DNA from 2 places in the Rossellomorea sp. RS05 genome. Region 2 is predicted to be linked to the other one. Evidence: a T-box and tRNA genes for the amino acid it is inferred to sense, from the RefSeq annotation. Region 2 holds a T-box; the other holds one or more tRNA genes.
What was found. A T-box is a leader RNA that pairs with one kind of tRNA and senses whether it is charged. The one in region 2 lies ahead of ileS (isoleucine--tRNA ligase), so its partner is inferred to be a tRNA-Ile.
Positions count from the first base shown of each region.

Region 1: it has a tRNA-Ile gene. The T-box ahead of ileS (isoleucine--tRNA ligase) is inferred to sense a tRNA for this amino acid. The anticodon was not compared.

Region 1 is NZ_JBDKWY010000003.1:369,031-372,406, forward strand. Features, by position in the region: gene glgB (1,4-alpha-glucan branching enzyme) at 1-736, opposite strand, end outside; tRNA gene ABJ225_RS11670 (tRNA-Glu) at 1,029-1,100, opposite strand; tRNA gene ABJ225_RS11675 (tRNA-Ser) at 1,109-1,199, opposite strand; tRNA gene ABJ225_RS11680 (tRNA-Asn) at 1,204-1,278, opposite strand; tRNA gene ABJ225_RS11685 (tRNA-Ile) at 1,289-1,365, opposite strand; tRNA gene ABJ225_RS11690 (tRNA-Gly) at 1,377-1,450, opposite strand; tRNA gene ABJ225_RS11695 (tRNA-His) at 1,459-1,534, opposite strand; tRNA gene ABJ225_RS11700 (tRNA-Phe) at 1,545-1,620, opposite strand; tRNA gene ABJ225_RS11705 (tRNA-Asp) at 1,641-1,717, opposite strand; tRNA gene ABJ225_RS11710 (tRNA-Met) at 1,862-1,935, opposite strand; tRNA gene ABJ225_RS11715 (tRNA-Ser) at 1,956-2,048, opposite strand; tRNA gene ABJ225_RS11720 (tRNA-Ile) at 2,064-2,140, opposite strand; tRNA gene ABJ225_RS11725 (tRNA-Met) at 2,145-2,221, opposite strand; tRNA gene ABJ225_RS11730 (tRNA-Ala) at 2,261-2,336, opposite strand; tRNA gene ABJ225_RS11735 (tRNA-Pro) at 2,345-2,421, opposite strand; tRNA gene ABJ225_RS11740 (tRNA-Arg) at 2,426-2,502, opposite strand; tRNA gene ABJ225_RS11745 (tRNA-Leu) at 2,518-2,606, opposite strand; tRNA gene ABJ225_RS11750 (tRNA-Gly) at 2,618-2,692, opposite strand; tRNA gene ABJ225_RS11755 (tRNA-Leu) at 2,696-2,780, opposite strand; tRNA gene ABJ225_RS11760 (tRNA-Lys) at 2,791-2,866, opposite strand; tRNA gene ABJ225_RS11765 (tRNA-Thr) at 2,925-3,000, opposite strand; tRNA gene ABJ225_RS11770 (tRNA-Val) at 3,107-3,182, opposite strand; rRNA gene rrf (5S ribosomal RNA) at 3,192-3,308, opposite strand.
Region 2 is NZ_JBDKWY010000001.1:726,808-730,183, reverse strand. Features, by position in the region: gene ileS (isoleucine--tRNA ligase) at 1-1,902, opposite strand, end outside; T-box leader at 1,954-2,168, opposite strand; gene ABJ225_RS03740 (hypothetical protein) at 2,232-2,639, opposite strand; gene ABJ225_RS03735 (tautomerase family protein) at 2,802-3,191, shown strand.

The sequences.
Region 1 (3,376 bases), on a different contig from region 2:
GACCGGGTACCCAATCCATGATGACGCCTATTTGATGAGCATGGCATTCATTCACAAACGCCATGAACTCATGGGGTGAACCATATCTGCTTGTGGGAGCATAATAGCCTGTCCCCTGATAGCCCCACGAACGATCGAATGGATGCTCGGTCACCGGCAGGATTTCAATATGGGTGAAGCCGTGTTCCTTCACGTGCGGAATCAGTTCATCCGCGAGCTCTGAATAGGTAAGAAAACTGCCATCCCTCTTCTTTTTCCATGTTCCCAAATGGACTTCATATATGAACATTGGTTGATCAAATCGATTATGTTTCTCTTTCACCTTCATCCAATCGCGATCGCTCCACTTAAACCCTTCAAGGTCGTACACCACACTTGCAGTTCGCGGTCTGACTTCAGAGGAGAACCCATATGGATCAGCTTTCATCCTACGTTCTCCTGAAGCAGTCACAATCTCATATTTATACGTTGAGCCGGTCAAGTCTTCATCAACCCGGATCATCCATACACCTTCCTGATTGATCCTCTTAAGCTCAAATCCCCTTCCGTTCCAGTTGTTGAAAGAACCAACCACTGAAATCGATCTTGCCTCGGGAGCCCAAACGCAAAAATCAGTTGAAATGCCTGCTTTCACATGGCACCCCATAAAACGATAGGCATGCTGCATATTCCCTTCATGAAACAAAAAAACGTCATAATCTGTTAGGGACAACGTGTCCATATCCTCACCTACCATCATCAATCTCCTTACTTATTTCTTTCATCATATAAGAATTCCTTCATTTCATCATCTCCCATTTGCGACAATATTTGTTAGCTCACCACGAAAAACACCAAAAAAAGGATGAAACCCTCGAATGACAAGGTTTTCATCCCATTTCTATCCTTTTGTTTGTCGTTATTTGTCGAAATATTTTAAAAATTTCAAACGCATTACAAGTTGAAACCAGGTAGATATAAAAATCAATGCCAATCCATGCAAAAAAAAGATGTGTCGAAGATTTCCTCGACACATCTTTTTCGTATTATGACCCATACGGGATTCGAACCCGTGTTACCGCCGTGAAAGGGCGGTGTCTTAACCGCTTGACCAATGGGCCGCTTTTTATGGCGGAGAAGGAGGGATTTGAACCCTCGCGCCGGTTGCCCGACCTACACCCTTAGCAGGGGCGCCTCTTCAGCCACTTGAGTACTTCCCCATATTGGCTCCGCAGGCAAGACTCGAACTTGCGACCGATCGGTTAACAGCCGATAGCTCTACCACTGAGCTACTGCGGAATAATGAAAATGGTGGGCCTAAGTGGACTCGAACCACCGACCTCACGCTTATCAGGCGTGCGCTCTAACCAGCTGAGCTATAGGCCCACAAATAAAAATGGAGCGGGTGATGGGAATCGAACCCACGACATCAGCTTGGAAGGCTGAGGTTTTACCATTAAACTACACCCGCAAAAAAAATGGGGCGACTGATGGGAATCGAACCCACGAATGCCGGAACCACAATCCGGTGCGTTAACCACTTCGCCACAATCGCCATGAACATATGGTGGCTCAGGACAGAATCGAACTGCCGACACATGGATTTTCAGTCCATTGCTCTACCAACTGAGCTACTGAGCCGCATCTTAATAAAATATAAATGGCGGTCCGGACGGGACTCGAACCCGCGACCTCCTGCGTGACAGGCAGGCATTCTAACCAACTGAACTACCGGACCAACTTTTTTTCGCGTTAGCGAAAATAAAGATCAATATGCTGCGATAGCAAAATAGCTATCAATAGTATTCGCGTTAGCGAAAAGAAAGATCATTACATATGTATTGCAGTCACTACATCCCGATCCTAACGGATCAACATGGTATTGCGGGGACAGGATTTGAACCTGCGACCTTCGGGTTATGAGCCCGACGAGCTACCGAACTGCTCCACCCCGCGACGATAAAAGATGAAAAATATGGAGGAGGAAGGGGGATTCGAACCCCCGCGGGCTTTGACACCCCTGTCGGTTTTCAAGACCGATCCCTTCAGCCGGACTTGGGTATTCCTCCGTATGGTGAGAACTATGGTGGACCTTGTAGGACTCGAACCTACGACCGGACGGTTATGAGCCGTCTGCTCTAACCAACTGAGCTAAAGGTCCCTAGTGGTAGCGGCGGAGGGGATCGAACCCCCGACCTCACGGGTATGAACCGTACGCTCTAGCCAGCTGAGCTACACCGCCTCGTAAAACGAGTATTTCCTGGTTCTCTAACATTATAAATGGTGGAGCCTAGCGGGATCGAACCGCTGACCTCCTGCGTGCAAAGCAGGCGCTCTCCCAGCTGAGCTAAGGCCCCAAAGAAAGTGGTCGGGAAGACAGGATTCGAACCTGCGACCCCTTGGTCCCAAACCAAGTGCTCTACCAAGCTGAGCTACTTCCCGATCATGGCGCGCCCGAGAGGAGTCGAACCCCTAACCTTTTGATCCGTAGTCAAACGCTCTATCCAATTGAGCTACGGGCGCATATATGAAATTCACTGGTGCCGAGGACCGGAATCGAACCGGTACGGTAGTCACCTACCGCAGGATTTTAAGTCCTGTGCGTCTGCCAGTTCCGCCACCCCGGCTAGGGCAATTATGGAGCGGAAGACGGGATTCGAACCCGCGACCCCCACCTTGGCAAGGTGGTGTTCTACCACTGAACTACTTCCGCATATGGTGCGGGTGAAGGGACTTGAACCCCCACGCCTTGCGGCGCCAGATCCTAAGTCTGGTGCGTCTGCCAATTCCGCCACACCCGCATGATATAAATGGTGAGCCATGAAGGATTCGAACCTTCGACCCTCTGATTAAAAGTCAGATGCTCTACCAACTGAGCTAATGGCTCGTGCTGATTACCTAATAGGGTTATGCCCTATAAAAAATACAATTAAACATAAAAAAAGTGGTGCCGGCAAGAGGACTTGAACCCCCAACCTACTGATTACAAGTCAGTTGCTCTACCAGTTGAGCTACACCGGCAAGGTGTATGGTGTATTCTTTTTGCTTTGCCTTAGCTACATTGCAAAGGTTAAAGCTTCTTTACGGTAAGTTATTTTCACTTCGCTAACGCTTCGTGAAAAAACTATGGTGGAGGATGACGGGATCGAACCGCCGACCCTCTGCTTGTAAGGCAGATGCTCTCCCAGCTGAGCTAATCCTCCGTATGTACCGCCTGGCGACGTCCTACTCTCACAGGGGGAGATCCCCCAACTACCATCGGCGCTGAAGAGCTTAACTTCCGTGTTCGGCATGGGAACGGGTGTGACCTCTTCGCCAATGTCACCAGACAGGTATTCCATTGAAAGAATTGTTCTTTCAAAACTAGATAAAGGGTTGATAGTCAATCATTACCGGC
Region 2 (3,376 bases):
GAGCACTACTCTTTCAGAGAAACGTTTATTATTCCAAGGTGCACTATCGGCAAGGAGAGACCATCTTAGAGCATCGGCACCGAACTTAGTGACAAGGTCCATCGGATTCAATGCATTCCCTTTACTCTTAGACATCTTCCTGCCCTCGCCGTCTAATATATGGCCTGTAGCAAGTACCTTCTTATAAGGAGCCTTCCCCGTGAACAAGGTGGAAACAGCCAATAAGCTGTAGAACCAGCCCCTGGTCTGGTCTATCCCTTCACAGATAAAGTCTGCCGGGAATTGCTTTTCAAATCGTTCCTGATGCTCGAATGGATAATGCTGTTGTGCATAAGGCATGCTTCCACTGTCGAACCAAACATCAATCACCTCGGGTACCCGTGTCATAGAGCCTTCACATTGATCACAGGAGAGATGGATGTGATCGACAAATGGTTTATGCAGCTCAACGGAATCGATCTCTTCCACAGAGCGATTACGCAAGTCTTCGATGCTTGATGGTGCGTATTGATGACTGCAAGATTCGCAGATCCAGACAGGAAGTGGTGTGCCCCAATAGCGATTCCTGCCGATATTCCAATCCACCATATTTTCAAGGAAATGACCGAAACGACCTTCCTTAATATGCTCAGGGTACCATTCCACTTGTTCATTATTTTGGATGAACTGATCCTTCAAAGCCGTCGCGCGGATGAACCAGCTCTCAATTGCGTAGTAAAGAAGCGGTGAATCACAGCGCCAGCAATGGGGATAGCTATGCTCATATTTCTCTTTATGGAACAGGAGCCCTTCGGCTGCAAGATACTTCACGATATCCACGTCGCAGTCTTTGACAAACCGCCCTTGGAATGGGGGGACGGCATCCGTATACTTTCCTTGTCCATCTACGACATTCACAAATGAAAGTCCATGATCTTTCACCAGCTGGTAATCATCTTCTCCGTAAGCAGGAGCGATATGCACGATCCCTGTTCCACTATCGGCAGTGACAAATTCCCCTGAAACTACGATATTTCCTTTTTCAGGACTCACAAATGGAAAAGGTGGGACATAGGCAGTTCCCTCCAATTCACTGCCCTTGAATCGGGATACAATGGGTGCTTCTTCAGAAAAATGCTTGTCTTTCAGGCTTTCGGCAACGATGTACGTATCGCCGTCACTTTTTACTTTTACATATGTGAGCTCCGGATTAACAGCGAGGGCAATATTCGCCGGTAGCGTCCAAGGCGTGGTCGTCCAGCCGAGGATGAATTCATTATCGCTTCCCTCGATGCGGAATTTTGCGGTAGCAGAGAGATCCTTGACATCTTTATAGCCTTGAGCAACTTCATGGGAACTGAGTGTAGTCTGACAGCTCGGGCAATACGGCGTGACCCGATGACCTTTATAAAGGAGATCCCGTTTGTGAAGGTCGCTGAGGATATGCCACACACTCTCGATATAGTCGTTCTCCAAGGTTACATACGGATCATCCATATCTACCCAATACCCTATTGCCTCCGTGAACTCCCTCCACTGTTTCTCATAATGAAAGACGCTGTTCTTGCATTCATTGATGAACTTTTCCACTCCGTAGTCTTCGATCTGCTGTTTACCTGAGATGCCGAGCTGCTTTTCCACTTCCAGCTCAACCGGTAATCCATGGGTATCCCACCCTGCCTTGCGATGCACCTGGAAACCTTGCATCGTTTTGTATCTTGCAACAAAATCTTTGATGACCCGTCCCAGAACATGACCGGCATGGGGCAGGCCGTTGGCTGTCGGTGGTCCCTCATAAAAAACAAATGTTTCTTTTCCTTCCCGCTCTGAAATTGACTTTTCAAACGTATTTGCTTCCTTCCAATAGTTCTGGATCCGCTCTTCACGCTTATGCGCTTTTTCTAATACATCGACTGTTTTCATCTTGTACCCTCTTCCTCCTGGATAATGAAACAAAAAAATCCGCCCCTTATAAAAAGGGACGGATGTTATTCCGCGGTACCACCCATCTTCCGTACATCTGTACGGCACTCGGTCAACACAGTAACGGCTGTGCACCGATCCTGCCTAAGCTTCCTTCAACAGGACTTCTCGGGGGTGATTTTCCGGAAGGTTCTCCACCGCTTTCCACCAACCAGCGGCTCTCTTAAGGAGGATTCCTTCTGTACTCTTCCCGTCATGGAATTTAAATATTTCCAAAAGAATACACCCTCGCCTTGTAAAAGTCAATCAATTCTTCCTTATTCATCCTTTCAGTATTTAAGAAAGGTGGTCACACTACGGTCAGTCAAATACCTTTTGGTGGCCAGGTTATTCAACCATTTTTTTTGATTCAGCTTATAGGTACCATGCTGATCCTGATAGGTCTTTTGATGAAGATTCACCGTTACGGCTTCCTCTCTTCTATTCATGGCCACTACTCCCTTTTTCCCTTCACAATATTCATACAGCTCCACTACATCACCTATTGTCATAAGCTCATTCAACAACATCAACAAAGGAAGGTCATCATCATATGCCTCATAGAGATACGGCAAGGTGACAGGTACATCCTCTCTATAGTGTTCCGCGGAGGTCAGACCGACCCCGAATTCTTCTTCCCATCTGGCGGATTCGGCGTCGATATTCCTGATTGTGGCAATCAAAATGTGACAGGTCACACACATCTTCCTCTCAACAACTCTAAATATAAATGGATTTATTTCCATTATGTATGGAATGACCCGTAATTTTCAAGTAATTCATGCCGTCATTCATTACCATGTTTAACGTTGCTCTAAAGTGGTATCTTATCGTTATCATCAAGAATAGGAGGCGATTGTATGCCATTGCTCACATTCGATCTAATCGAGGGAAGGGACCCTTCAACAGTAAAAAAAATCTTGGATAGCGCCCACCAAGCAGTCCTTGAGGCTTTTGGTGTTCCAGAAAGGGACCGCTATCAGATTGTTCACCAACACCCGAAGCATGAGATGATCATTGAAGATACGGGACTCGGATTCAACAGAAGTGATGATGTGGTCGTCATCACCATCACGAGTAAACAACGGACCGATCAACAGAAAAAGAAATTGTATCAATTGTTGGCTGAAAAACTTGAGAAGGATTGCGGTATCTCTCCAGACGATTTGATGGTCTCGATTGTGACGAATCGTGATGCCGATTGGAGTTTCGGTAAAGGGGAAGCTCAATTCCTTACAGGAAAGCTATAAGATCGATTGAAGAGGCTGTGCGGCTGCAGCCTCTTTTTTTGTGCTCCTTTCGTTCAAAAGGAAGACGATGGCTTCTGACAATGGATCAAGAAGCCACTTGGAATAATTTTCGACGGATTGCTCGTGAAGCCGTGCCGCATACTTGTAAGAAGGAACATTATTTGTGATAAACCAAAATGACTATG